Regions from separate parts of the Sulfurovum zhangzhouensis genome, predicted to be linked through region 4. Evidence: riboswitches for the same ligand, from Rfam matches in the RefSeq annotation. Region 4 holds a riboswitch; each other region holds the start of a gene.
What was found. A riboswitch is a leader RNA that binds a small molecule or an ion and turns the genes downstream of it on or off. The one in region 4 is predicted to bind cyclic di-GMP.
Positions count from the first base shown of each region.

Region 1: another riboswitch for cyclic di-GMP. It lies ahead of PGH07_RS00510 (DUF4382 domain-containing protein); the one in region 4 lies ahead of PGH07_RS04410 (CAP domain-containing protein).
Region 2: another riboswitch for cyclic di-GMP. It lies ahead of PGH07_RS01400 (porin family protein); the one in region 4 lies ahead of PGH07_RS04410 (CAP domain-containing protein).
Region 3: another riboswitch for cyclic di-GMP. It lies ahead of PGH07_RS01990 (hybrid sensor histidine kinase/response regulator); the one in region 4 lies ahead of PGH07_RS04410 (CAP domain-containing protein).

Region 1 covers NZ_JAQIBD010000001.1:95,161-102,890, forward strand. The annotation lists gene PGH07_RS00505 (DUF58 domain-containing protein) at 1-168, shown strand, start outside; gene PGH07_RS00510 (DUF4382 domain-containing protein) at 318-1,190, opposite strand; cyclic di-GMP riboswitch class I at 1,345-1,419, opposite strand; cyclic di-GMP riboswitch class I at 1,490-1,564, opposite strand; gene PGH07_RS00515 (5'-nucleotidase) at 1,710-2,600, opposite strand; gene PGH07_RS00520 (hypothetical protein) at 2,600-3,064, opposite strand; gene PGH07_RS00525 (PAS domain-containing protein) at 3,232-3,795, shown strand; gene PGH07_RS00530 (LemA family protein) at 3,854-4,417, shown strand; gene PGH07_RS00535 (DUF2207 domain-containing protein) at 4,423-6,294, shown strand; gene PGH07_RS00540 (hypothetical protein) at 6,386-6,724, shown strand; gene PGH07_RS00545 (type IV pilus twitching motility protein PilT) at 7,000-7,730, shown strand, end outside.
Region 2 covers NZ_JAQIBD010000001.1:269,466-277,195, reverse strand. The annotation lists gene nifE (nitrogenase iron-molybdenum cofactor biosynthesis protein NifE) at 1-347, shown strand, start outside; gene nifN (nitrogenase iron-molybdenum cofactor biosynthesis protein NifN) at 347-1,660, shown strand; gene nifX (nitrogen fixation protein NifX) at 1,653-2,108, shown strand; gene PGH07_RS01430 (NifX-associated nitrogen fixation protein) at 2,197-2,649, shown strand; gene PGH07_RS01425 (flavodoxin) at 2,650-3,168, shown strand; gene PGH07_RS01420 (nitrogenase-stabilizing/protective protein NifW) at 3,259-3,636, shown strand; gene PGH07_RS01415 (nitrogen fixation protein NifZ) at 3,590-4,024, shown strand; gene PGH07_RS01410 (2Fe-2S iron-sulfur cluster-binding protein) at 4,098-4,388, shown strand; gene rpoN (RNA polymerase factor sigma-54) at 4,562-5,836, shown strand; cyclic di-GMP riboswitch class I at 5,951-6,049, shown strand; gene PGH07_RS01400 (porin family protein) at 6,083-6,691, shown strand; gene PGH07_RS01395 (Ig-like domain-containing protein) at 6,704-7,730, shown strand, end outside.
Region 3 covers NZ_JAQIBD010000001.1:362,259-369,988, forward strand. The annotation lists gene yidC (membrane protein insertase YidC) at 1-912, opposite strand, end outside; gene rnpA (ribonuclease P protein component) at 960-1,298, opposite strand; gene rpmH (50S ribosomal protein L34) at 1,317-1,451, opposite strand; gene PGH07_RS01980 (hypothetical protein) at 1,554-2,033, opposite strand; gene nspC (carboxynorspermidine decarboxylase) at 2,094-3,239, shown strand; gene PGH07_RS01990 (hybrid sensor histidine kinase/response regulator) at 3,271-5,901, opposite strand; cyclic di-GMP riboswitch class I at 6,037-6,117, opposite strand; gene PGH07_RS01995 (translocation/assembly module TamB domain-containing protein) at 6,192-7,730, opposite strand, start outside.
Region 4 covers NZ_JAQIBD010000001.1:846,999-854,728, forward strand. The annotation lists gene PGH07_RS04380 (glutamate-cysteine ligase family protein) at 1-278, opposite strand, end outside; gene PGH07_RS04385 (ATP-grasp domain-containing protein) at 281-1,261, opposite strand; gene PGH07_RS04390 (hypothetical protein) at 1,486-1,698, shown strand; gene PGH07_RS04395 (alanine racemase) at 1,748-2,752, opposite strand; gene PGH07_RS04400 (hypothetical protein) at 2,805-2,942, shown strand; gene PGH07_RS04405 (agmatine deiminase family protein) at 2,942-3,955, shown strand; gene PGH07_RS04410 (CAP domain-containing protein) at 3,958-4,581, opposite strand; cyclic di-GMP riboswitch class I at 4,641-4,719, opposite strand; gene PGH07_RS04415 (carbon-nitrogen hydrolase) at 4,784-5,659, shown strand; gene PGH07_RS04420 (globin domain-containing protein) at 5,717-6,202, shown strand; gene PGH07_RS04425 (NUDIX hydrolase) at 6,240-6,815, opposite strand; gene PGH07_RS04430 (peptidoglycan DD-metalloendopeptidase family protein) at 6,819-7,730, opposite strand, start outside.

The sequences.
Region 1 (7,730 bases), 750 kb from region 4:
CAAAGTCTTAACACTGACTTCAGTACAACAAGTATCCAACACTATCTAGCGAAACTTAAAGCACATGATGAAACCGTGCAAACACATTTCATTCACTATAATATCAGACATACGAAGATATACACCGATGAGGATCCTATCGATAAACTGGTACGGTTATTTGTATAAAACTTAACGACACTACTCTTTAAAACTGATACTGGAATATCAGTAATAAACTAATTTTCAGTATTTTTAAAAGTAACTTTTTGGGGAGAGACTCCCCCCTCGAAAGGGAGGATAAGGAGATATTCAAAAAATTTTAATTGCTTTAATTACTATGGAAGAACATCTAAAAGATTTTCATCTGTGATATCTACAGTTGTTGTAGTATCCGCTTCAACAACTACATTATCAATAAATCCTAGTACGTTTTCAAACTCACCTGTATTTGTGTATGCAACAAGTACAAGATCATAAGTACCAGTAGTCAACCAAGGGAGTGTAAATGTTCCATCTGTAGCATCAGTGCTTAGAACAGCATTAGAGAAGTTACTACCTGTAGTATTTGATTCAGCATCATCCCAACTTCCATCAGTATATGCATAAAGGATTGCCTGAGATCCGTTTACATCTATATTCATTGTACCATTGATCTCACCAACTTCGATATTGTCAATGATTTTAATTGTTGGTTTGAGCATGTATTTACCATTTCCAGTTGAAGCCACAGATTTTCTCACATCAAAGTCTGCAGTGATATTAACAACTCCACCCGCTGGGATAGTAAAACCACCGATCGCTTTATACCCTGTTTGGTCACCACTTGGAACAGTCAATTTTGCAGTTGGTGAACCATCAACAAACTCGATATAACAGTTAGAAGTATCAAGTTTGAAACGAACATGTGCAATTTCACCTGCTGGAAGCTCTACTTCATTAAGCATTGTACTGTTTCCATCTTGTAGTGTTAGAAGATCAATTGTTCTAGATTCATTAAAATCTACATCTTGCCAACTTTCATTACTGTCAGCATATTGATATCTAAGTCCCGTAAAAGTCACAAATACACTTTTTACATTTTCATCATCAGTAGGAGCATCAGTAAGACTCATGGAAGCTATTCCTGTAGTAGTTGATGTACTACCGCCTCCACATCCAGAGAGTAATAAGCTTAGGGTCAATCCCAAAGCGGCTATGAGTTGTTTCATGCATCATTCCTTTATAACAAATATTAACTACCAAACTCATTGTATAAAAAGTAAGCCTTATTGCCCTACTTTCAAACAAGAAGTACAATAAATACTTTACGCAACAATAAAGTGAGGTCTTTTTTTGTTGTACAAACGAAGTGTAGAAATTCATTTTGGCAACCCGGCTATCTACATGAGACCCGTGGCTTTCCGTCCTTGTTTCGCAACAAGTTTGGCACAACAAACTGAATAAATACTAATTGAAATGTAAAACAGGAGAAAAGAAGAAACGTAAAAATACATTCTAATAAGATGTATTTGGCAACCCGGCTATCTTCATGAGACCCGTGGCTTTCCGTCCTTGCTTCGCAACAAGTTTGGCACAACAAATAATATTTAAAAACTCTAATAGTCTTAGTACTCTTTATTATAGACTGATTACTCTTAAGATTAAATAAAGCTAATTAGATTAATTTAGATTTTTATCTATTATTAGAAAGTATTTGATCAAGTTATGTGAAACTATCTAATAGAAAACTAAGACTTATAGGGTACTTTTGCAGAAGGCGTATCTTTTGCCGTATATTTCAAGTGTGCATCCTGATCATCAAAGAAGATATCCGCACCAAATGCTTTGATCACTTCATACTTCTGTACCCCACCCTGGAAGAACGCTTCATCAACACGAACACCCCATGCATCAAGTGTACGAAGAACTCTTTCATGTGTAGAGAAATTACGTGCAGTGACCAAAGCCGTACGGATCGGTGACTTTTCCATAGGAAATCTATCCTGAATATCAGAAATGACTTTCAAAAATTTAAAAAAAGGACCTTTGCTTAATGGATTTTTGGCATTTTCCCTTTCATATGCCAGGAATGCCTCCAGACCTTTTTCTTGATAGATCTTCTCACTCTCATCACCAAAGATCACAGCATCACCATCAAAAGCAATTCTTACTATATCTGATTCGATATCAACGGAAGGCTTATGTGGAAGTATAGTTGCGGCAGCGACATCAGCATTAATTGCATCTTGTACATCCTCAGAGTGGGCAGAAAGAAAGAGATCAACCTTAAAGGCATCAAGATACCTAGCTACCGGTGTTCCTGCTGTCCATCCGCTACGTTCTATCTCTAACTGATAGTGTTCGATAGAACGTCCGATACGCAGTCCTGTAGCAGCATTATTCCTTGAGAGAATGATAACTTCGATAAGTTTATCATCAAAACTTTTATTGATTGCCAGTAAGTTTTTCACAAAACGAAATGCTGTACCAACCTCTAAAGGTGTTTCTTCATGTTCGAGTTGATAATTATAGTAAGCTTCAAGCCCTTTATCATCAAAAATTCTATTCTCTTTTTCAAGATCAAAAAGTGCTCTTGACGAGATAGCAATTACCAATTTGTTTTTAAGATCATATGCCATTAAACATTCTCTTCAAACATATCGTCCTGGATCGCATTGGCTCTTTTGATCATACGTCCAAATGTAGAATCGATCGTCTCCGTCAGATCTTTTAGATCCATAACATAAGACATTGCCTTATCTAGCTCGCCCTCATTCATCTCTTGCTTTTTCCCAAACACTTTTCCCAGTAATCCACTGCTTTTTTCATTTTTTGAAGATAGAATCTCACATACTTTGTCACTCTGTTCATGCCATTCTGCATGACGTGCTGCCAATGCTTTGATATTTTCACTTCCATAAATTTTGCTAAGTAATGGTTTTCTTGTCTCCATCCATTTATGAATCGGGCAATCAAAAAGTTTCACACATGCATCTTCATGAGGTACTAACCCTTTTACTGCTTTTTCAACCACTCTTAATCTATTATCATGATGCATATTGAATTCTTTTAATTCATTGATAAACACTTCTTTACTGCCCAAAACATTCCTCCTAAGAACCGTATTGATGTAATTTTATCATAAATAGTTCATCACCCACTGTTGGCTCATAAAATAAAAAATATTTATAATTAACATAGTTATATATTAATTAATTACATGTATAATGCGCGTTTTAAAAAAATAGTTAGCTTTGGAAGGAAGAAACAATGCAAAGGCCTACTCCTAAAAATGAACAGATTACTCTTGATCCTAAAAGATATATTGTAAGTAAGACAGATCCAAAAGGAGTAATAACCTATGGAAATGACTACTTTGTAGAGATATCCGGATATAAAGAGGCTGAACTTATCGGTAAACCTCACAATATTATTCGTCATCCCGATATGCCTAAGGTAGTCTTTAAACTCATGTGGGATCGTATCCAAAAGGGACAAGCTATCATGGCTGTGGTAAAAAATATGGCTAAAGATGGTAGATACTACTGGGTTGTTACCGAATTTGAATCGAAAAAAGACAAACTGACCAATGAAATTACAGGATATACTGCATTTAGAAAAGCTGCTTCAAAAAATGCAGTGAAAGTGATAGAACCTATCTATCAAAAGCTTCTTGAGATCGAAGCCCAGTCTGGATTGGAAGCTTCAGAACAATACCTTATTGGTTTCCTTGAAGAAAAAAATCAATCCTATGATGAGTTTATCGATCAAGTAGTAGGAAATAATGGAATATTTAAATTATTCTTTGCTGCAATGAAAAAACTTTTTGGATAGTCAAAAAAGGTAACTGATAGTATAATAAACAACATTATATATTAGGGAGGATGAGAAAATGAGTTTTGGAAATATAATATTACTTATCATTGTCGGAGTGATAGGTTATCTGATCGCTATCTATAATAAGTTTGTTTCACTTAGAGCAGGAATTGATGCCGCATGGTCGGATATCGATATACAGCTTAAACGCCGTTATAATCTTATTCCAGCGTTGGTTGATACTGTCAAAGGATACAAAGAGTATGAAGCAGGGACTCTTGAAAAGGTCATTCAGGCCAGACAGGCCGGACTTGATGCAAGAAGCATAGAAGAAAAGGCTGCTGCTGCCAATATGCTAACAGGAACGCTAGGTAAACTTTTTGCTTTGGCAGAAGCATATCCTGATCTCAAAGCCAACACAAACTTCCTTGATCTACAAAATCAGCTAAGCCATATCGAAGATACGATACAAAATGCAAGACGCTACTACAATGCCATCGTACGTGACTACAATACAAAAGTTCACTCATTTCCCGATCTTTTTATCGCACAAAAATTCAACTTCACCGAACGTGATTATTTTGAACTGGATGAAAACGAAGCAGCAGCTGTTAAGACAATGCCTAAAATAGATCTGTAAGAGCTATGAAACGTTTTTTTGTAACTACTCTGCTTTTAGCAGGGTGTTTTACCCTGCTTTTTGCAGAGAAGATCGATCATTATAAAGTCGATGTCACCGTAGAACAGAGCGGTGAGCTTTCGATCACAGAAACTATAGATTATAATTTTGAAAATGCTTCAAAACACGGATTGTTTCGTGAAATCCCTTATCAGATCAAAGTAGGTTCAGTTATTAAAAATATCGGCATTTATGAGTTCTCCGTAGAGCAAGACGGGGAATTTGCAGAATGGGACCAAACTTCATCATACTCTGACAAAATAGGTAAACTGATCCGTCTCAAAATAGGCTCAGCTTCTACTTATATCACGGGAAAACATACCTATACCATTTCTTACAGAGTGAAACTCGGAGTTTTACCTGCCGCACAGGATGAGTATAAGGACGCAATACGGTGGAATGTGATCGGCACGGGATGGCAGATCCCCATTGATAATATCCAAGCCAACTTTTATTTACCGGCATCACTACCAAGCCATGATATTTCACTCTCTACATTCACAGGAAGATACGGTACATTGACCTCCTCTGCTTCCACTCGTTGGATAACCCCTTCGCATCTTCAAGTTAGTGTTTCCCACTTAAATCCTTATGAAGGTGCGACTGTTGAATTGGCATACCCTGAGGATAGACTGGATCAGCACGGTATTGAAAACTTGGAGCCGTCATTCTGGGAATGGATGTTAAATTACTGGCACTGGGCTGCACTAGTCGGATTTCTTCTCTACTTTAAAAAAATGTATGAAAAGCACACCGGTTTTGTCGATAACCGTGCTGTAGCTGTACAATATTATCCACCCAAAAACATGAGTATTTTAGAAGCTGGACTGGTACTTGATAAGTTTGCTGACAACAAAGATTTCTCTGCAGCAGTACTGGAATTGGCTGAACAGGGGTATCTGGAGATATATCAAAGCACCCATTCATCCGATCCTTTATTGAAAAGAACGGAAAAAAACTCAGAGATGCTTGGCATGGATCAGAAATACCTCCTTGATCATGTACTTTTTAATGCTTCAAATAGTTTTACTTTTACACAAGGCTCTAAAAGCAAAGCTGAAACACTCCAACAAGGTTTTTCAGATATAAATGAAAGACTTTACCAATGGGTTGTGGCTGACGGGTATATGATGGAGAACCCTCAGCGTATACGTAAAAGCTTCCTTACAAAAAGCATTCTCTATCTGCTTCCTGTGGTTGCCTTGGTCTTTTATACTTTTTATGTTCACTATGGAAGTGAAGGTATTTTCCTCATGATCTTTCCTATTGTGTTTGGCTCAGTAGGATTGTCAATTGCCCTTTCTGGAAAAAATATCTTTAACAAAATATTCGGTTTTACATTTGCAGGAATGGGTATGACACCGATTACTGCACTCTTTATGGAACATAATATTAGCATCGTAAAATTTCTTACCGGTCCTTTTGGCGTCTTACTTATACTTCTCTTTTCTATGATCTTTACCTATAAAAAAATTGGAAGATTCACCCAAAAAGGTGCTTACACACGAAAACATCTTTTAGGGTTGCAAGAATTTATAGCTAGAGTAAAAGAAGATGAAATCCGAAGACGATTAAAAGAAGATCCTCTTTATCTTGAAAAACTTCTGCCTTATGCCGTTTTGTTCGGGGAGACAAAACATTGGCTTTCATTCTATGGATTGTTAAGTGTCACTGCACCGCAATGGTATCATGGGGATATGGACGATCTAAGTGATTTTAGTTCATCCGTTGATCGTTCTGCAACTCCACCATCAAACAATACAGATGGCAGCGGTTTTTCAGGTGGTGGCGGTTTCTCCGGCGGTGGTGGCGGAGGCGGAGGTGGAGGTTCTTGGTAACTCCACTTTCCATTACTCTTTTGTTTCCAACATAATATGTCAATTTGAAATATTTTTACGCTTTTTCTGTATCTTTACCTATACTTTTAGTATGTATAGAAATAAAAAAGAAAAACTTTTCATTAAAGAATTACTTGAAACTCCACTGATCACCTACCCTGCCTACTATAATGTGAGTAGCAGTATGATGAATAACGACTATCTTCATAGTGCTCTTATTGCGCTTCACAGTATGGATTTTTATCATTATGCAATGCCGGAAAGTTATGAAAAAATCTTTGAGACATTTGCAACCGGTGCATTTGCAATCTTTAAGGAGCAGTATATTGTGGGATATTTCGGTGACAAAATGATGTATCTTGAAGCCAATGGTTGGCGTGCAATGCCGGTCACAAGAGACATATTCTATGTTGAACATTGGCTTGTTTAATTTAAATTTTAAATGATTATAAAAAAAATCAAATAAAGTTATTTTAATTAAGACTAATTTTATCTTAAATGGCTATAATTTGATTACATCTTAGGTATCGAAGACTTTTTATTCTTCCTCCTTTTAAAAAATGTTATTGAGACGACTACCAACGTAACAAAACCACATTTCGGTACTTAAGATCGTAATCTTTCCCCTCTAAAATCAGCAGACTATTGCAAATTCTTACTTTATTAGGTTATTATTAGATGAACTTAGTATGGAAGGAAGAAAAGATGAAAACAAATTTAAATAAATTTCTCGATTTTTTAATTGATAATCATGGTAGTGACCTCCACCTTAAATCCGGCTCAACAGTACATTATAGAAAAGATGGAGAACTTTTAAGCTTGGATACTAAAATATGTACAGTAGAAGATATAGAAAATGTTGCTAAGTCTCTCTTATCAGAAGAAAGTTTTAAAAGACTTCAAGAGACCAAAGAACTAGATCTAAACTATACATATAATGAACAGAATCACTTTCGTGTAAACTTTTTCTATCATATTGATGGGATGAGTATCATTTTTCGTCTAGTTCCTATGGAAATCCTCTCATTTGAAAAACTAAGACTTCCTGAAGTAATCAAAGAACTTGCCGATACCCCTCGTGGACTTATCCTTGTGACCGGTGTAACAGGTTCTGGTAAGTCAACTACAATTGCGACGATGATCGACAGGATCAATAGTACGCAAAAGAAGCATATTGTAACGATAGAAGACCCTATTGAGTTTATACATCATGATAAAAAATCAGTTATCTCACAAAGAGGTGTAGGTGAAAATACTCTCTCTTATAAAAATGCATTTAAATCAGTGTTGAGAGAAGACCCTGATGTAATTTTTGTAGGGGAGATACGTGACCTTGAGAGTTTGGAAACAGCGCTTCATGCTGCAAGTACCGGACACCTTGTTTTCTCTACGCTTCACACACTTGATGCAAAAGAGACAATTAACCGTCTGATCAA
Region 2 (7,730 bases), 580 kb from region 4:
AAGTAGTAGCGACTTCTATCAGAAAATCTACTGCAGACGATATAGAAAAAGCCAAAGAGTATCTGGGACCTGATGGTATTTTAATGAAGGCACCGGCATCGGAGCAATCCAAAGTGATCGATGAGAAAGGTGCGCATATTTTGCTTGCCGGAGGTCGTAGTCTCTATACGGCGATCAAAAAGAAGATTTCATTTATCGACGTTAACCAGGAGAAAAAGGTAAGTTACGGAGGATTTGAAGGACTGCTCAACCTGGCTGAAGATCTCAAATCCGCATTTAACAATCCTGTTTTTGCCAATGTTAGTAAAAAAGCACCATGGGAAACTGTATCAATGGAGGCAGAGTAATGGAAGTCAATTACGCTATAGAGCTTAGCAAACACGAACACAAACCCTTGCAGATCAATCCTATCAAACACTCACAGCCGATGGGTGCGGCACTGGCATTTTACGGTATCCGAAACTGTCTGCCTTTGATGCATGCTTCACAGGGATGTGCTTCGTATACCAAGGTATTTTTTACCAGACATTTTAATGAACCGATCCCAATGTACAACACCTCGGTTTCTGATATCACTGCAGTACTCGATGGCGGGGATTATTCTATATTGTTATCGATCGAAAACATCACAAAGAAAAACAAGTTCAAACCGGAAATCATAGGACTTCATACGACGGGTCTGACCGAAACAAAAGGGGATGATGTCCGCGGTGTAGGTATGCACATAGAGATACCTTACTGTTATGTCAATACTCCTGATTATGAAGGTGGTATGGAGAGCGGATGGGCATTGACTGCCAAGGCGTTGATAGATCAGCATACAAGACCATATGATCAAGTGAGACCTAACAAGTTATTACTGCTTCCTCATGTAAGTATGCAGCCTGTTGAGGTTGAAAAGATCAAAGAGATGTGTGAGAATTTCGGGTTTGAGACCTATGCCTTGCCTGATCTTTCTACATCTATGGACGGTTTTTTCGGTGAGCAGCAAGGTAAGCTGGCACAGGGCGGTATCGGCATTGATGAGATAGAAGTACTTGGGAACTGTGCCACAGTGGTCAGTATCGGCAGTTCAATGAGAATTGCTGCTGAAGCATTGCTGGTAAAAAACCCAAAAATAAGACATATACATTTTGATCATCTCATGGGACAGGATATGAACGACAATTTTGTAGCATCTTTGATGGAGATCAGACAGATAGAGCCTTCACCATCAGTAAAAAGATGGAGAGGACGTCTGCAAGATGTAATGCTGGATTCACATTTTCTTATCGGTTCATCACGTTTTGTGATCACCGGAGAACCTGATATGTGTATAGGGATGACTGAATTGATACAAAGTGTCGGAGGGACGATAGAAGCCGTTGTATCGACAGTTTATAGCCCTGTACTTGAAAAAATAGAGGCTAAAAAAGTCTTTGTTGGAGATCTGGAAGATGCGAAAGTACACTTCAAAAATGCAGATCTGGTCATCAGTAATTTTCATGCGGAACGAATCTTGCATATAGATGAGCAAAGCCATGCAGGATTGGTATTGAGAGGGTTCCCAAACTATGAAGAACTTGGAAACCAGCTCAAGAACGATCAGCTTTATGAAGGAAGTACATATTTCCTTTTAGAAATAGCAAATAAATTACGAGAGGTGAAGCATCATGGGTGAATCAACGAAGATAACGGTAGAGAGTAACGATACATTGGAAAATAGCATGAAAGTAGCGTTTGCGACCAAAGATCTTGAAGTCATTAACGCACATTTTGGTGGGGCTAAAGAGTTTGTAGTCTATAACGTCTCCAAAGATGGATTTTCTCTAGCTGGTGTCATTAAGACTGATACATCCGATTTAGCAGGTGATGACAAGACCGATTTCAAGGTCAAAGCACTTGAGGGTATCAATATTATGTATTGTGAGTCGATTGGAGGAACTGCAGCTGCAAAAGTGATCCGTGCAGGAATAAATCCAATGAAAGTGCCGGAACCTAGATCGATTAAAGAGATACTGGGAGAACTGATAGAAATGATCAACACAAACCCGCCGCCATGGGTGAAAAGAATCATGAATATTGAAACGGTCGAAGATCCAAGATTGGCACGCTGGGCTATAGATTAGATTTGTACAAAGCAAAAGAGAAAGAGTGTTAACACAGCTTAAGAAGCTTGGCTTTGAAAGCGTTATTAAAAAATAAAGGAAAATAATTATGGTTGATACAACATTAGAACACAATGCATTTACTGAAGAGCTGATCCGTCAGCTAAGAGCTACCGATCAGTTTGGAAACTGGTCAAAAATGAGTGATGAAGAGCTTTTGACTAAGAAATATGTAAAGACAAAAGAAGATCTGAAAAGTATACCTATCATCGCAGATATCGATGAGATGCTTATCGGAGAGATCAAGATGATCTATAAGGCTATTGCACTTCAGTTTGAAAGAAAAACCGGTGTGATGTGTAATGTTGTCATGGAGATGAGCCATGAAGGCTTTGGAAGATGTATCGTCATTGCAGACAAGATCGTGTTGGTAGACAAATACTTCAAAGATGCACATAGATTTGGATACAGAACAATTGACAAGCTTTATGAAGATGGACAAAAACTTCTAGATAAAGCATTTAGTATCTATCAACAATACAAACCATGTAAGGAGGCATAAATGGCAAATGTTGGGATTTTCGTAGGTAGCAGCAGCGGTGTGACACAGGAAGCAGCTGAGCAGCTTGAAGAGCTTTTTGATGGAGCTGAACTGATCAATATGGAAGAGGATTACGATGACCTTGGCCAATTTGAAGAGTTTGATGTATTACTGATCGGTTCTTCAACCTGGGGGCAGGGTGATCCTCAGCGCGACTGGGTCGATCCTTTGTATGAAATGGAAAATGAAGAACCTGATTTCAGTGGCAAAAAAGTAGCTTTCTTTGGAGCAGGTGATCAGGATACGCATGGCGAAGAGTTTATCAGTGCTTTGGGAAAAATGAAAGATGTTTTCAGTAAGCTCGGTGCAGACACTGAATATGGATATTGGCCTACTGAGGGGTATACCTATAAATTTTCAAGGGCTGAAAAAGACGGTAAGTTCTGTGGATTGGCAATCGATAACGTGAACCAGGCAGATCTTACTGAAGAGAGAATCAGTACTTGGGCTGAACAGCTGAAAAGTGAAATGGGTATTTAGCGACAAAATTGTCGGAGTTTATAAAAATATTATAGGTTTTATCTAGTTGTTATAGAGTAAAAATTGCATAGTGTGTTAAAAGGATTTACAATGGGTGTATTACAAGAGTTTCAGACATTAACGGATGCTGAAGATTATTTTGACTTTTTTGATCTTGATTATGATGAGAGATTGGTGTATGTAAAACGTTTTCATATCATGAAAAAATACGGTGAAATGATAGAGAAAGCAAAGGGTCATGATCTCGGTAGTGAAGAGAAGTTGTTGGATTATTATAAATTTGCCTTGATCACTGTTTATAAGAACTTTGAGAACGGATATGCTCCATCAGCTGCCGAAGTTTGGGATACATTCGGCAAGCCTAGTGCATGTAGTACCTGTTCTACTTCAACAACATGTAATGATATAGAGGAGGTAAGCAATGGAGTTCACGCATGCACAAGCCAAACAAATATCAGCTTCAACTAAAGACGAGATACTGCCGGTATTTCATCTAGGTCAAAGGGTACGTATCACAAAGCCTATCAGGAATGACGGGTCTAACCCTTTTCATGCTCCTGATGCAATTTTGGTCCAGCCCGGTGCGGAAGGATATGTTACGCATATAGGAGACTGGCTGCAGGTGATACGTATCTATGAAGTCCATTTTATAGAAGAAGGATCTACTTACGGATGCCGTGAAGCAGAGCTATTGGCCATAGATGATGTAGACGGATATGATGAAGTTGAAGAAGAACTAAGATGGTTGAGAGAACACCGTGCCAAAAAAGCAGCTCAAAAAGCAGCTCAAAAAGCAGCTCAAAAAGCAGCTCAAAAAGCAGCAGAGCAATCTCAAAACAAAGGAAGCGATGACTAAGTTTTGTGTATTAGCAAAGATTTTTATATCACCGCAGATATAAAGATCTATCTATTTTAAAAGGAGACAACAAATGACAACTAGAGTAGAGATCATTAATGATTTTTTGGCAATTAATGTTACACCGGGTAAAACGATTCAAGACATTGTAGAAGCATCAGGTTCTGCACTACCGTTTGGGTGCCGTGACGGTGAATGTGGAACATGTGTAGTACTAATTGAATCGGGGATGGACTATCTTAGTGATATGACTGACAAAGAAAAAGCAGTTATGAAAACAATAGGTGAGAGCAGTCCTAAAGCACGTCTTGCTTGCCAGATGAAGATCACACAGCCAAACGGGCTTGTACGTATCAAGTACTAATCTTTCTCCGGATTTTCCGGAGTTTGATGTAGTCATTTTTAAAGAGATTTCATAATCTTTTTAATGATGATTACCTCTATTTTGTCAAAAGATGCATTTTTGTGCAGTCTGGAACAGAATATGCATAGTATTGAATGTAAAATAATTTATATACTATATACAAGAGGATACAAATGGCAGTAAAGCAAGTCTTTAATCTCAAACAAAAACAAATACCGCGTCTTTCTATGCAGACATGGTTACCTTTGCTGCAATGTTCACTTTCAGACCTGGAAAAACATATACAGAATATCGCCAATGAAAATCCGTGTCTTGAAGTAAGTTCAGGCTTTGAAGTAGCAGAAAGTTCATCCAGCAGCACACATCAGGCATATCTTTCCTATCAAAATCATGTCTCCAATGCATCGAGTGATGAGATCGAATGGATGAGTATATCAACCCAGTCACTTTATGAAAAACTGGATGAACAGATCGCTGCACCGCTTTTCCCTACACCGATCTCTCAGAAGATCGCTAAACAGATCATATTTTATATCAGTGATGAGGGGTATTTTGAAGGAGATATTGAAGAGATCGCTACACAGTGCGGTGTACCTGCTGCACAGGTAGAATCGGTCAGACAGCGTTTTGCTTATCTTCAGCCTTACGGGGTAGGGGCAAAAGACTATAAAGAGTCGTTTTTGTTTCAGTTAAATGAGTTTGATCTAGATGATGATATGAGCCTATTGCTCAGTGCGATGATCATACAGTTTGAATCATTGGAAAAGTTTATCAGCCATCCTAGGTTTTCAGAGGCCAAAGAGATACTGAAACATCTCAAAAATCCGCCGGCTATCAAATACATGCCGAGTGAGCCGCCTATCTTGCCTGACCTTTTTGTCTATTTTGATGAAGATGAGTTGACCATAAAAATGAACAATGCATTTTATCCGGATCTCAAGGTGACACAGATCGATAAGTATGAGAATTTTGCGAAACAGAAATTTAAAGAAGCACGAGAACTGGTCAAGCTCCTGGACCTTAGAAAAAGTACGCTTTATAACATTACACTGGTACTGTTGGAAAAACAGTATTCGTTTTTCATGGGTGGGACGCTAAAACCTTTAAAACTTCAGGATGTTGCAGAAGAGCTTGGATTTAATGAGTCTACAATTTCCCGCGCGATAAGCGGAAAGTATATGGAAACAGAGCATGGTATCTACTCTTTTAAAGACTTCTTTTCCAATGCTATAGGCAATGTGTCTACAGCCGAGCTAAAAGAGTTTATCCAAAGATTGATCCAGAGTGAAGATAAAAACAAACCCTATAGTGACAAAGCGATCCATGAGATGCTTGAAGCACGTTTTGGTATACAGATGGTGAGAAGGTCTATTGCCAAGTACCGCCAGGAGCTGGATATCCCTTCATTTAAAGAGAGGAAGTTCCTTTATCAGCTTGAGATGCTCTAAAATGAATCAAGGAGAAGCTTTCTTAAAAAGATAAATATATTGTTATTATATTTGATAATTTGACTTAATACTTAGTATTTTAATAATGTTTTAAATATAATCAAAATGCATTACAATGTTAAACGCTACACCTATCGTGAGATAGGGTCAGAAAGCCATGGGTCTTGGATACTATAGCTCTATAGTAAAAGAAAAGATCGCCAGGTTGCATAATCAATCAAATACTACACTTATTAAAGGGAAATAATGAAAAAGGGAATGTTATCTCTGGTGTCTATAATGGCACTGAGTGGAATAGCTTATGGGGGCGGTGATATGGGTAAGGCTGTAGAGCCTTATGTCGAAATGCCGGAAGTTGAGGTATATCCTTTCTATATTGGCGTAGGAATGGGAGATGTATCGGTTGATGATGAGACAACTGATGAAAAGATTAGTGCAACTACAGTGGTATTACAAGCAGGATACGAGTTTAACAGTTATGTGGCACTTGAAGGACGTTATACATTAGGTCTGGGTGCTTGTGACTATGATAGCGGTACACTAGGTGTCACTGATGGATATGATGGTGATTATTATAGCTGGGGAGTTTATGTAAAACCTATGTATCCGATTGGAAACTTTGATATTTACGGACTTCTAGGATATGGCCAAATTATGCTTGAAGACCTTGCAGGTGGTGATGCAGTTCAAGGTGGATTCCATTGGGGACTTGGAGTAAGTTATGCGCTTTCAGGAGAGATATCTGTATTTGCCGATTATGTCTCATTGTATGATGATAAAGGACTTGACAAGAGAGCAGAACTTGATGATATAGTTGCCGATACTTGGACAGTCGGTCTTACGTATAAGTTTTAAAAGGAATCAAGAATGAAATTAACAAACTTTAAAATCATACCTTTTGTACTGATGGTTTCTTCACTTTTAGCATTGAATGGCTGTGATAAGTCTTCTACCTCTTCAGACAGTGCGCTTGCCGGTGTAGCTCCTGTAGCAGTAAACGATAGCGGTGTTGGTGTTTCAGGGGCACCGGCAACTATCTTAGTAGTAGCAAACGATACTGATGTTGAAAACAATCTTGATGTCAGTTCTGTACAGATCATCGGGACAGCGAATGCCGGTGATTCTTTGGTGGTAACGGGCGAAGGAACATGGAGTGTTGATGCTGCAGGAAATGTGACTTTTACACCTGAGATTGGATTTACTAATGATCCATCTGTGATCGAGTATATCGTATCTGATACTAATGGACTTGTATCCAATAGTGCTACAGTCACGATAGACTATCCCCAAACAGCACCTGTAGCATACGATGATGATGCTAATGGGACTTCAGGTTTTGCAACCACTGTGGATGTTTTGGCAAATGATACAGATGCAGAAAATGATATTAATACAAGTTCAATTCACATCACAGGTACGACCAACCCAGGTGATACTTTGGTAGTAGCTGGTGAAGGAAACTGGTCTGTCTCTCCTGTGCATACAGTGATCTTTACACCAGAAGCAGGTTTTACGGGAGATCCAGAGTCAATCACGTATATTATCACTGACAATACAGGTCTTACATCTAACGCAGCTACTGTAAGCATAGATTATCCGCAAACTGCTCCTGTAGCAGTGGATGATAATGAAACTAATACTACTTTAGGTGCAGCAACTACGCTAAATGTCGTGGCAAATGATACGGATGCAGAAAATGACATCAATGCAAGTACGGTGAATTTCGTAGATGGCAATGCAACGGATGAGAACGGTGATGATTATGCTGACAGTTTGGTTGTAGCAGGTGAAGGTAACTGGACTGTTGATGCTGATGGAAATGTGACATTTACCCCGGAGGCAGGCTTTATCGGCGATCCAACACCGATTTTCTATACTGTAACAGATAGAACAG
Region 3 (7,730 bases), 480 kb from region 4:
CGAGTGAAGTACTTTATACTCTTTTGGTCCGATATATCCGGTAAAAGAAGCATCACCGTCAGCTTTAACAAAAGCCAAAGGATCACCTTTACCTATTTGAAGGATGGAGACATCCATTCCTTTATCTTTATCAAAATCATAAAAGAGTGATGCATAATATCTATCAAATGCAGAAGTTATCTTTGCATTTTTAAATGTTTCATGACCTTCTGCATCACCGTCTTCAATAGTTGTGATGATGTTATCTTCACCTTTAACCAATGTACCTCTAACAAGCATATACATTGATTGGTCTGCTACAGGTCTATAACCTGGAGTGATGAAATATGGTGTTGGCGTAGATGTGGATATATCTACCTTAAATTCACCGCTTGGTTTAAATGTAATGTTCTTAGTAACAGTGATCGATGAGAGTCTTTGAACCAAAGTGAGTGTCTTAGCACCGGTTGTAATATCTAGCTCAGAAGCACCTTCATTAACATAGGGTGTAGAGAATGCCTCTTCATTGATCTTCGTATCCGAGAATCTTATTTCCAAAGGTTTTACTTTATCACTAGCCAATATCTTAAGATTTTTGCCGTCTTCAGTACGATATTTCGCTTTGAGAAGCTCCATTTGTGCTACACGTCCCAATTCATCAACTGTGATAATAAACTCATCTGACTTTATTGTCGCGATTGCCGTTGTACTGGTCTCTGGTGCGTTCATTGCAACTTGTGTTGCACCGGCAGTTGAAGCCGTTTCTGTTGTACTCTTTTCTAGTGCAGGAGTTTGTGGTGAATTCTGTGTTGATTGTGTTTGTTCAGTTTTCGTAGGTGTTTGTACTGGAAAGAAATAACTATAACCGATGAATACGATAAATGAAAGTGCTAGTGCTAATAGAAGTCGTTTTTGAAGATCTGACTGTTCCAAAGTGATACCCTTGTAATTAAAAAAATTGAATAGCTATTATAGTGTAATTATTTTAATGCAGCGCACTTTTTCAGTGCATGTAGATACGCTTTGCCAGTCTTTTTAAAGTCAGCTTCCAAAATCGCCGGCTTTGCTACCAAGACATAGCTACCAGCTCTAAGAAGGTCAATATTTTCGATGAAATGTGCCCTTAGTAGACGTTTCGCTCTATTACGTTGAACTGCATTTCCTATTTTTTTACTGGCAACAAAACCAACTTTATAACTACTTTCTTTTTTATAAAAAAGTACAAAGTATGGCGTATGCCAGCTACAATTGGAGTGGTGATACACTCCTGAAAACTCTTTACTAGTTTTGACTCTAGTAAAATGTTTGATCGAACTGATGTGACTATCCTATCAAACTTATACAGCTAGTCTTTTTCTACCTTTTGCTCTTCTAGCATTGATCACTTTTCTTCCGTTTTTAGTTTTCATTCTTGTTCTAAAACCGTGTGTTCTTTTTCTTGGTGTGTTATGTGGTTGATATGTTCTTTTCATTCGGACTATCCTTAAATAAATTTACCTAGATGCGGTATATGATGGACGCGATTTTACCTTAAAGTCTCTTAAAAGAGGCTAAGAAACACTATTTCATAAGGATTAATTGATCGTCTTTATGATGATCTCACCGATCTGTTCTTCGTGAAGTGCCTTCATATAGGTCTCAAGTCCTCTAAAAATAATATCTTTAATTTTATACGTTGTAGTTCTTACTTCTAATACAGAACAATAAATGGAAGTGCCTTTTTCCAGTGTTAATCTTTTTACAATACGCTCGGCAAACATATAACCTCCATCTACTTTTGTCTCCTGACACAATAGTGCATGAACGCCATGCTCTTCACCCAGACAAAAAAGAAGGTCTGTATCGCGTTTCTCATTTTGTAATATCGTATGAGTATCTATGTTCTCAGCTGATACAAGAATCAATACAAAAGAATTGAGTCGTCTATGTTCTAATAAATAGTATAAAACTTCCATCGGTGTTGTTAGTTTATCAACCATATCTACAGCCAGTTTAATCTCAGTTTCGTTAAAAGCCAAATCAGCTCTTCTAGCCTTCGCTCCACTCTCCACCATATGAATCCTTTTTAATTTACTATTACGTCATTATAACAAATTAATTTGATATAATTTTGCATGCAAAAAATAGAAACAAAATATCAATCATTACCTTCCCCATGTTGGTTGCTTGAAGAAGAAAAGCTAGTAAAAAACTTAGAGCTTTTAAAGATGGTAAAAGATCAAAGTGGAGCAAAAATTCTCCTTGCGCTCAAAGGATATGCGCTTTGGAAAAGCTTTGATACCGTTCGAGCATACCTTGACGGATGTTGTGCTTCAGGTTTACATGAAGCCAAATTAGCGTACGAGGAGTTTCGTAAAGAGGTACACACCTACTCTCCGGCCTTTAAAGAAGAAGAACTAGAAGAGATCGCTTCCATTTCTCACCATTTGGTCTTTAATTCTCCTGCACAGTTCAAACGTTTTGCAGCGAGGGCAAAAGAGATCAATCCTTCTGTTTCTTTAGGTATACGTGTGAACCCTGAATTCTCGCAAGCACCCAAAGAGATCTACAATCCATGCGGTCTTTACTCTAGACTGGGAACAACAGTAGAAAATCTTGATGAAGGCATACTAAACCAATGTGAAGGGCTGCACTTTCATGCCCTTTGTGAAGAGGATAGTGACGCATTAGAAGGAGTACTGAAAGCTTTTGAAGAGAAGTTTGGCAAGTATATTCCCCAAATGAAATGGATCAACTTCGGCGGCGGGCATCATATCACACGAAAAGGATATGATGTAGAGAAGCTTATCACTCTTATTAATGAGTTTAAATCACGTTATGACGTAGAGGTCTACCTGGAACCGGGAGAAGCCGTAGGCTGGCAAACCGGTCCACTGATCGCTACTGTACTCGATATCGTTCATAATGGCATTGATATTGCCATACTTGACACCTCTGCTGAGGCACATATGCCTGATACGATCATTATGCCTTACCGTGCTGATGTGAGAGATGCAGGTGAAGCGGGTGAAAAGGCTTATACCTACCGACTCGGTGGAAATACCTGTCTCGCAGGAGATATCATGGGCGATTATAGTTTTAATGAACCATTAAAAGTAGGCGATAAGATCATATTTGAGGATCAAATGCACTATACAATGGTAAAAGCTACAACCTTTAACGGCATTAAGCTGCCTAGTATTGCCATCCAAAGAATCAATGGTGACATTGATGTTGTCAGAGAATTCGGATATGAGGAATTTAAAGGCAGACTCTCTTAAAGTAATTTAAGAGAGCTGTTTTAATCATTGATTAAACTGCAATTTCTACTATTTTATCTTCAAAATACTCAACCAAAAGAGCTTTCAATGCTGTAAGTTCAAGTGGCTTTGCAAGATAGCCATCCATACCGGCACCCAAATATTTCTCTCTATCTCCAGAGAGTGCATTTGCAGTTAAAGCTACAATCGGGATATGCTTTTGATGCTGACTTCTCTCATAGTTCAAGATATTGGCAGTAGCTTCCATTCCACCCATAACAGGCATTTCAATATCCATGAATATCATATCATAGCTATTCTCTTTACGGTTTGCAAGCGCTTCCTGACCATTATTAACGATACTTACTTCAATACCCAGCCTGTTAAGCACATTAGTAATCAACTTTTGATTAATAGTATTGTCTTCAGCAACTAAAATATGCAGGTTTTTAAATGTAATATTTTTCTTCGTTTCTGCTGTCTCTTCTTTATCACTTAACGCTTTCAATGTCTTAGTGAAATTGACAGGCTTATATATAACCTTATCGATAAGAGGCCCATATCGCTTCAGTATTTTTTTCTGATCACCTGTAGATATGACAACCACTTTAGTATCAATCCCTAAGAACTGCTTAATCTCATCTTCTCGTTGACGATACTTGTGATCAACAAACAAAATATCAGGAAGCTCTGCATGTGTTTTCTTTATATGCAGCAATCTCTCGTCTGTATAATGTACTATGTTAGCTCCCGTATAAGCAATATATGCTTCAAGGTTTTTATTTCTGAAATATTTTTCATCGATATGTGGGTTAAGAATACCTACAGTCAATTTACTCTTATCCTCTACTTCTCTTCTTTTAGCATCAGACGGTTTCTTAAAGGATAAAGTAAAAAAGAATGTTGTGCCCTCATCCACTATACTCTCTATACTTAATTTTCCACCCATAAACTCAACCAGTCTTCCTGAGATTGAAAGACCTAGACCTGTTCCTCCATACTTTCTGCTGGTACTCACATCTGCTTGGCCAAATGCCTCAAAAATCTTCGCTTGCTGCTCCTTTGAGATACCGATACCTGTATCAGTGACCGCAAACTTCACTTGTACCTCATCATTTTTTTCTGACAGTTTTTGGATCGATACATTCACTTCACCGTTTTGAGAAGTAAATTTCAGGGCATTGCTGACTAAATTAACAATGATTTGAGATATCTTTGTCGGATCACCGATAAGCTTAGTTGGAAGTTCAGGATCCAGAAAGATATTAAAGTCAATATTTTCTGCAGCAGCTTTGGCAGCATAGGATTCAACAGCAGACTCGAAACTCTCTATAGGATCAAATGCTATTTGTTCAAGTTCTATTTTTTGTGCTTTGATCTTTGAAAGATCCAAGATATCATTTACTATTGAAAGAAGATGTTCAGAACTTCTCTCAATCGTTGCAATAAATTCTCTTTGTTCTTCAGTAGCATCAGTCTCTTTAAGGAGCTGAGTAAATCCTAGAATACCGTTAAGCGGTGTACGTATCTCGTGAGACATACTCGCCAAAAACAGATCTTTCGTCTGATTGGCATCCTTGATCGTTTTGATCAAGAACTTATAGATGTGGTCCATCTTACCACTCTGGATCAAACGGCGTAGCTCCTTTTGTTGATTCTCATTAAGAACAAGTTCAATGTCTTTAACCGTTTCTTCAAAAAGATGTCTATCTTGTTGTATTTTGACAAACTTTATCAATAGTATAATCCATACTACTAAAAGTAAAAATGCTCCTGTTGCATATCCGATAGCAAACCATTTCCCAGTATCATCTATGATATGCATGGATTTACGCAGCTCTGATTGGACTTGGGTAAAGTAATCCATTTTTTTTGTTACTTGGTTTAGCCATCCAAGCAAAGTCACTGCATAACCACCTCTATTGGACTCATACATAATCATCTCGCGTTCTTTTGCAAGAACACTCTTATACTCATCAACAGAGAGTAAAGCATTAAGCCTGGAAACCAACTCTTGATCCTCTATATCACCATAATCAGGAAATCTATCTTGAGCGATCAATTTTTCCCATAGTCTAACATCTTCGTCATTCATTTTTTGAGACCCAAGAAGAATAGAAGAGATCATTGTATTTTCAACTACAGTATTCTCCTTAAGGTTGGTTATCGCCAGGTAGACACTAAAATAGTGGTCAACTTTCTTGGTTGTCAGCGTATTCTGTACACTTTGTAATATCTCCTGGACATTTCCAAATACTTTATGATGATACCTATCCACAAGAATCTCTTGATAATTACCTCTAAGATCATCTACTTCTCGTCTTATCTGTTGAAGTTCCCCACTTATATTTTGTATCTGTCTACTATAGGCACTAAATTGACTATCAGCGATGTAGATCATGAGATTTTTCAATGCCCCATCAACATCACTTCTGTTCTTTTCAAGCTTCTCTGCATCACTCTGTGCTCTTGTTACCATGTAAATAGCACTATTGAGTCTTTCAAACTCCATAGTATCCAATACCAGTTCGATATGTTCTACGAATGATGGAAGGTTCTTGCTATTTTGTGTAAGTTCATAGTTTTTATAAGAATTATATGCAGCATAAGAGAGTATAAAAAAAGCTACCATGACCACACTAAGTAGCAATCCCAGTACACTTTTGTTTTTTGATATATTCATCACAGTCCTTTAGTGTTCTACTTCGTTGAGTTATATAACATGTCTCATATCTTGAATGATTACCGTTATTTCAAGACAAACATAAATCTTGGGTAAAAAGTTAAAAGAAGAATATCCCTAAAAGAGGTAGATTCTATTGGCAGTCTGGCGATCTTTTCTGAAAAAAGACCCATAACTTTCTGTCCCTGACTCACGACAGGTTTAGCTTTTTCAACATTAATACCTATGTGGTAAATTCTACAATGAATAGACTTAAATATATACCAAAGAATACCAACTAAAGTGATCGGCTAAAAATCCTTAATATAGATGATATCATAGGAACTAGACTCTCCACTGGCTCCAATAACACTCTGAAAACGTCGATTATGCCTGTATTTTAACTCAACTCTTGGTATCTCATCATTGATATAGATAATCATAAGATCGTCTGTAAGCTTTTTACCAACTTCTATACTGTTCCCTGCACCAAGTACAAAATGATCGATCTTAACCCCAGCATTTGCTAAAGCAGATTTTGCCATAGCACCTCCCATCATTTTCATCATCTCATCTCCGGTATACGTATCAGAGGCTGATTCATTATCAAAAAGTAGAACGGAAAGTATCTGTTCTCTTGTGAGGCTCGGACTGGAAGAGAAGTTGATATTAGGAGCCTCCGGTGTGCCTGTTACTGTAATAGTAATCAAGTGATTAAGTGCTTGGTGTTTTGCCTTGATCTCTAAAAGCGGTTTATTGAAAGTACCAGTAAAATAGATAAAACTTTTTTCCAGAACAAATTTTTTATTTTGAAAGAGATAAGTGCCGCCTTCAAGTAATTCAATCGATCCCAATACCATTAAAGGCTCATTCATTGCTTTATAAAGGGTAAAACTAGGTTTTGCCTGAATGTTAATGTCTTTTTGTTTGAAGAGAAGAGCTTTTTTACAATGAATATTCAGTGCCATGCTCAACTGATCCATAAAGTGATTGGGTTGTTTTTTTTCTTTATTCTCAACAATAATAATATCACTGTCAGAGGCAAATGACTGTTGATTTATATCGTAATGGATTTCTCCCCCCTGTAAAACGATATCTCCTTTTATATCCGTGCGATTACCGTCAGCTGTTGTCACTATATTAATATCAGAGAGGACATCAGCCCACTCATGCTCCAACTTTAACTTGTTAGCATCTGCATTGATCTTTCCTTCTTTTTTCTTTAAGTCATACTTTCCGGCTATCTGAAGTGCATCATTTACCCATACAGAACTGAGCTCAACCTCATTGTCTTTCAGTTGGATCAATGAAGGTTTTGTTGCATAGAGTCGCTGCTTATTGTATATTAGCTGATAATGTTGGATTGTCATGTTCATATCTTTGACACTTATATCTATATCCACATCACTGAACATATGTTTATTTTCTCTATCTGCATTGTAGACAATTTGAGGTGACTTAAGAGAGAGATTGATCTTTTTTTCTTTATTGATGACAGCATTGATAACTGCACTTCCCTCCACTACAGGCATATCATCAAGCGTATAATAGGATGCGATAAAAGTGTTCAAAGATCTTAGTGAACCAATCGTAGTATTTACCTTCAACTCTTTAGTAAGGTTAGCATCAAATGTCGCATGTAAAGGCTGGCTCTTTAGCCCTCCTTTAATGGTCTGGTCATTTTTTTTGTAAATCGCCTGAAAGTTTAACGCATTTGTTTTCATATCTATTGTGGAATCATTACCGTCCACTGTCAAATCTATATCGATCGTAGAAAGCTTATCCCACTGTATTTTAGGATCCAGGGGTCGAACTAAAGAGTCTTCTGGTATCGTTATTTTATTTTTGAC
Region 4 (7,730 bases):
TCATCAAGGTTTTCATAGGGCAGTGTTCTAATCTCAAGACCTTTAGGAATAGTTTCAACAAGTTGTCCATCACTGTCATAGCGTTCAAACCCTTCTACATAACACCGCTTTGGTCTTCTCTCCAATGATTTACATTCAAAAAATTCATCATCATTTTCAAAATATGGGAAAGCATCTACAATCTGTTGAAATATAGGAAACTGAGCTGTTTCAAAGTCCAAATAGATTCCATTGCTGTCTTTAAAGACAAATTCATGTTCGATACCTATTTGCACCATAATCATTTGCCTTTATTTTTCAACATCTTGATTAAAGCTGAACGAATCATTTCGATATGTTTTGAAAAAAGAGTATTTTTACTTTTAGTAAAAACATTCATATTGGCATTGATCTCAAAAATTAAAAGATTCATGTTACTGTCAATATTGCAGTCAATACCAAAATAATCAAGTTTAAGACGATTATATATTTCCGTAATAATCGGCTGAAGCTTAGGCTTTATCTCTTTTGCAAAGCGATCAACAATATCTTTTTTATACTGCTGACTCTCTTTTTCATCTAACTGATTTCTTGCATGCACCATCCATTCTTTACTAAAGATTGCATGCCTGATAAATACTTCACCATCTACAACAACCAAACGATATTTGGCATAGATCCCATCATCATTCGCATAGTCTACAAACTGTGTAAGATAATGATCTCTTCCATCTAAAGCAAATGGGTAGAATTGTTCTGTTTCATCATCGATCCTGATCGTACTGATCCCTCCATGATCACCTGCCTGTCTGAAAATAACAGGAAATTCAAAATTTTCATTTTTTATCACATCATAAATATCAGCAGGTGACCGTGGTTGAAGCTTAACTGTTTTAGGTACATGAAGTTTATCTATCCCTTGTAGCAATCTATAGATATTGTCACGGGTTGTTTTCATCACTAAAGAAGGAGGATTAAAAAAAGCTACATGCTTGGCAACAGCTTTATAGAAGTCATCTGCTCTTTGAAGTGAGATTTTATGAGTATCCGGGTCTGATATCTGGTTAAATACCCCATGGATCATCTGTCGTGGAAGTTCCTGACCACCTCTAGTATCAAAAATAACCATAGAACGATCGAAGAAATCATTCTTCAAAAAATCGCTTAGGTTTGCACTACCGCTTCCACCCCATTTGATATTCCCATTTTTATGGATCTGATTAACCTTAAGACTATTATCATCTGGAACACCATTGAGAAATAAAATATTTTTTTTTGCCATTTACTCCCCCTCCTTTTACTACATAGCTCTTTTCAAAATAATCATAAAAAAGTTATTTTTTGAAAGAATTTTTTATTATGTACCTTTGATACATTATCACACAAAAAGATGAAAATTATCCTTACAAAAAGTATAAAGCATCTAAAAATAGAATAACTAACTTAATGAATTTACAAAGTTATTTTAAGTACTATAAATAAACGTTGAATGAAAAGGAGAAGACAATGATATTGAAAAAAGTAGAGGACGGAGTCGTAGTTTCAGCAGTAGAGATCATCTCTTTTGATGTACAAACAGAAGATCGGAAAGCAACAATCAAGGTAGTGTTGAATGATGCACAAAACAGTGAAGAAACCTACTATCAGTCTCCCGGGGACAAACATGTTTTTCAAATTGTTGATGAGAATAATGATATTTTGAGAATCATCCACCAGTAAACAGTAAAATTTGTTATAAAAGTAGTAAGCAATAGGCAAAACTACTCTATCACACCACTTCCCTTGGTATATCAGAAGAGAGTGCAGTCATGATCTCATAAGATATTGTTTCAAAATGTTTCGCTGCTTTTTGTGCATCATCCATAATGCATAGTGACTCTTTTTCACTCTCAAAGCTTATCAGGTCCATTGATACCCGTCCCAGTACTTCCAATCCTTCACTTGTCTGATAAGGTGCTTTGTCAGTTGCTCTCAACCATCCGTCACCATACCCGATGTTATATGTAGAGACCACCATATCCTTTGGAGCAGTATAGTTACCGCCATACCCTACTCTCTGCCCGGCTTTTAGAACTTTAGTAGCAACCTTTTTAGCATAGAGTGTCAGTACCGGTCTTAGATCTGTCTTATCAAAGCTTTCATGAAGTTCATCATAGCCATATGCAGCGATGCCTGCACGTACCATATCTTCATCGAAACTTCTCGTACGCAGGATCGCTGATGAGTTATGCGAATGAAACCGTACATTGTCAAACCCGCGTTCATTGACTCTCTGCTTTACAAGTGCAAAGTACTTTCGTTGCCAAAAATAGTCTGAACCCAGTTCATCTGCAGACTTGAAATGGGTCATTACACCTACCAGGTTCAAACCCTTTTCAGTAATCATATCCAGCGCTTCATCCAGTTCGCTGATTGCAACACCGTTACGGTGCATACCGGTATCTACTTTGAGTTCTACACGACACCCTTTTTCCATACCGGATAACTGCTCGATGCTATTGATCGCAAAACTGCATACCTCATCTACCCTGCTTTCACCTGCAAGTACAAGTACACTCTCAAAGAACTCTTTGACCTCATCAGCTTCAGTGAGATCACGTACAACCGCATGTTTGATACCATACTCACTAGCCAGCTTGGCTATCAGTTTGAGGCCATGTCCATAGGCATTGTCTTTTAATACAATGGCTATTTTTTCTTTAGAGCCGGTTTTTAGCGCTATTTGGTTAAGATTATGATAAAAGTTTTGTCTATTGATCGTTATATATGCCATGATGGAATTATACCCCAAATAGACAAAAATCACCCCTGCATAAAGGTAAAAAATGGATTGGATAACAATTCTTGAAATTATCGCTATGATCTTAACAGTGGTGATTCTATTCGCTCTACTCAAAGAGTTGAAAAAAAATATAAAAGATTCCAATAATGGGAAAAAAAATGAAAGGTGCGATTTAGACTAATGAAACGTATGATTGCAGAATGGGAAAAACAAAGGCTTGTACTATTATCATTCCCGCACAAAGAAACAGACTGGCACGATCCTGAAGATGAAAAAAGTTTAGAGGAGGCACTTAGCCCATTTATCCGTATTGCACAGGCTATTGCCTATGCTGAGCCTGTATATATTATCTGTAATGACAAACAGAAAATAGCAGACATGTTCTGTTCTACCCGCAACATGACATTTATCGAAATACCAACCAATGATACATGGATACGAGACTACGGATATATCTCTATCCAAGAAGGAGATGAAGTAAAATTACTTGACTTCACTTTTGACGGATGGGGAGGTAAGTTTGAAGCAGGTCTTGACAACAGTGTCAACACCATCCTTCACAAAATGGGTTATATGGGTACCACGCCGCTTGAGACAATCAACTTCGTTTTGGAAGGCGGTTCACTGGAGAGTGACGGAGAGGGAACGATCCTCACTACTTCTGAGTGTCTCTGCAACCCAAATAGAAACGGTGGTTTGAGCAAAGAAGACGTAGAAGCAAAGCTTCAAGAAACGCTTGGTACGACAAGAGTATTATGGCTTGATCATGGTTATCTGGCAGGAGATGACACCGATTCGCATATCGATACCTTGGCACGTTTTGTCAACAGAGATACCATCATGTATGTCAAGTGTGATGATCAAAGTGATGAGCATTATGATGAATTAAAAAAGATGGAAGAACAACTTCAAACTTTCAAAATGGTCGATGGGACACCTTACAACCTGGTAGCACTTCCAATGAGTGATGCGATTTACGATGAAGAGGGTGACCGCCTACCTGCTACCTATGCAAACTTTTTGATCACCAATAACGCAATCATCTACCCAACATACGGTACTGCACAAGATAAAGTTGCCCATGAGGTATTTACATCACAGTTTCCAAACAGAGAGATCATTCCGGTCAATTGTCTAAAACTGATAGAACAGGGAGGAAGCCTGCACTGTTCAACAATGCAGGTAGCCTACTAACGCTACATACTGCGTCCGAAGTTTTGTGCCCAGTAGGTTTGATACTGATCATTTGAAGGATAGTATGCCATACCTACTTCTGTAAAGTGCTCGCTCATGAGGTTTTTACAGTGTTCATCACTGCGCAGCCATGCATCCATTGCCGCTTGTGTTGAGTGCTGTCCTGCAGCAATATTTTCACCGATAGCACGCCACTGATAATCTGCATAGCTCATACGATCTCTTAATTTACTTCCATGTCCCAGCCCCATCTCAACAGCAGCTCTATCATTTCTGCTGCCTGAACCATCATGGCTAAAGTGGCTGCTCTTGGCCATATCATAGCTGTGCTCATATGCTGCATCATAAAGTTTATCACTCCAAGCTAATGGCTGTACCGGTCCCATATTTCCGTACTTTCCACATGATCTTCTCTCTGAACGGATTTGATTGATTCTGGTAAGAAATTCTTTTTGCTGCGCTTTAGTTATAACAGAAGGATAAGCATGTGCTATCTTTTTGGTACTTTGCTGAGAAGTATGACTTTTGTCTGTATTAATGATAGTGACATGTGCAACCTTGGTTGAACCACATCCTGAAAAGAGCAAAATTGTAGCAGATAATAGTGCAAAACTTGTACTTTTCATACACTTCTTCCTTTGATTCGAAATATATTAGGAAAAGTAAAAGTTACATGCATCTATAAATGTGCAACCTGGCAATCTTAACTATGAAGACCCATGGCTTTCCGTCCATATCTCACGATATGTTTGGCTTTTAACATTTCCTTATACATACTATATAAAAATAGAGTTTAATAAAAAATAAAATTATGTTAAAATTTCTTTTATGAAAACAGCACTTATTCAACAAAAATTTTATGGAAATAAAACCGATACTATCAACGCTACTACCTCCAAAATAGAAGAGGCTGCAAAGAACGGAGCAGAGCTTATTGTACTTCAGGAACTTCATCAGAATGAATACTTCTGTCAAAGTGAGGATACCAAGTTTTTTGACTATGCCGCTAACTTTGATGAAGATGTAGCTTACTGGTCAGAGGTGGCAAAAGCCAACTCTGTCGTACTTGTAACTTCACTCTTTGAGAGACGTACAGCAGGTCTCTACCATAATACGGCTGTGGTGTTTGAAAAGGATGGTAAAGTCGCAGGCAGATACCGTAAGATGCATATCCCTGATGACCCTGGATTTTATGAGAAGTTCTACTTTACACCTGGAGATCTTGGTTTTGAACCGATAGATACTTCTGTAGGTAGACTTGGCTTACTTGTCTGTTGGGATCAGTGGTATCCAGAAGCAGCCAGAGCGATGACCCTTCGCGGTGCAGAGATTCTTATCTACCCGACAGCGATCGGATGGTTCGATGCAGATAGTGAAGATGAGAAAGCACGTCAGGTAGAGAGCTGGATCACGATCCAACGTTCCCATGCGATTGCCAATGGTATCCCTGTTATTTCATGCAACCGTGTAGGTTTTGAAGCAGACAGTGCAGGCGTAATGGATGGTATACGTTTCTGGGGTAACTCTTTTGTTGCAGGAGCCCAGGGAGAGATCATCGTGCAGGCCGGGAGTGAGAACGAAGAGATACTTTATGCAGATATCGACCATGCACGTACCAAAGAAGTACGCGATATCTGGCCATTCCTTCGTGACAGACGTATCGAGTCTTATGGTTGTCTGCTTAAACGTTTTTGTGATGAATAATTTATCTTTATTATAATTTGATACAATATTCAAAAATTTTACAATCGGAGAAACAAGATGTATAATGTGACCCCTGTTGCAAAAGGTGAGGCAGTACACTTTAAAATGCCAGACCCTGCATTCTATGAAGCATTGGGTTATGAGGGAATGAAGGATCTAATGTATCGTTTTTATGATGAGATCTATGATAGTTCTATCGCCAACTTTTTTCCTCAGGATGAAGAGGAATTTGAAAAAGTAAAAGAGAAAAATGCACGCTTTTTTATCCAACTGTGCGGTGGACCAAAGGTGCATACTGAATCAATAGGACAAGATCTCACTGAGTATATGATTCGTCTGCATGATGAGTTCTCTATCTATGAGAAAAGTCGTTATGAGTGGCTGGGATGTATGGAAACAGCCCTTCGTGAGACCGATATCCCCCAAGAGCTGAAAGACAGTTTCTGGGAATACGTTGAAGCCTTTTCAAAACTTACTGTCAATAGTTTTACGGATGGAAGCCATTATTATGCTGCCTATACACAGGCAATACAAGATAAATAAGATTAAGGGTGCATCATAATGCACTCTCAATCTTTACTTACAAAACCCTGTTCTTATTTTCAAACCACCACATAAACGCAAACATTAATCCAGGAGTTTTTGCTACTGTTTCATCAAAAATAAATGATTTTGCTTCCTTCACTGGCAGATAAATGACCTCGATCTGTTCGTCATCCACACCCCCGCCTTCAGAGACCTTCACGCTTTCATCTACTTCTGTATAGTAAAGCATTTGTTTACTTCCTGCAAAGCCTACAGAAGTATGAAAAGAGGTGATCTTTTCTATCTGATCTACAGTTACTCTATAACCGCACTCCTCTTCTATCTCTTCAGATGCGATATGCATCAATGAGAGATTTTTGTCTACGATACCTGCACATAGTTCGATCGTAAGTCCGAGATTATTGTTAAGATAAACTGCCGGCCTAAACTGCTGCACCAATACAAATGCATCTTTTGTTTTATGATAGATCAGTATCGCAACACTATCGTGTGCCTCTACAATCTCCCAACTTTTTGCTATGCCGTTTTGTTGATAAGTTGCTAATGATGTGGTAATGAACTTTGGGTCTTCAAGCGGTTTGAGCTGAAAAGACTTGATCTCATTTTTCATTCATTATCCACCTATTCTTGACTGCTTTGAAGTTGTCTCATCCCATACATACGTACTGCTGTTTGAATCAATCAGCTTAACCAGCTTTTCTTTGTTCACCTTGGCATGTTTAATGACCACTTTCGTAAACTTTTTCTGATTCAAAGAAGCCCTCTGAAGATTACTCATCGGGTTCACCCACCTTCCATTCTTCTGAAGACCGAAATGAAGATGCGGTCCTGTACTTCTACCGGTATTTCCTACATACCCGATAATTTGGCCTTTTTTAACTTGCTGTCCTCTATGTACATTCATACGGCTTTGGTGAGCATAAAGTGACTCATATCCTTTTGGATGCTTGATCTTCACCACATTACCGTATCCGTTCATCCATCCTGCATAACTCACTGTCCCGTCATATACGGCTAAAAGAGGCGTACCTCTTTTTGCACCGAAATCTGTTCCGTGATGAGGGCGGTAACACTTTAAGATAGGGTGCCATCTTCTAAAGGTGAAACTTGAGGTGATACGTGCATGTCTAAGAGGCATACCAAATGTTTTTGTGCGATCTTGAAAAGGTACCAGATGAATAAAATTTCCCTCATTGTTAAAGCTTGTATTTTCTGCACCTTCAAGGTGTCCGTATCCGTCTTTATCTGCATAAATAAATTTCGTTTTACCACGTGTAGTAAGTTTCACTACTTCGATATCAGGCATATGGTAAATTTCTCCCAGCCTAGTACGCTGAGTATAATTAAACGCTATCTGATCACCTTTTGCCAACGATCTAGTATTGATCGTATTTTTGAGTACCTGCCCCACTCGTTTGGCGATCTTTGCTTGTTTTATGGTATTAAGGGTGTCTGTATAAGGATTAGAATTGATCTCAATATTTGCAAAATACTCATTCTCTTCATAAACTATCGGGATAATGTC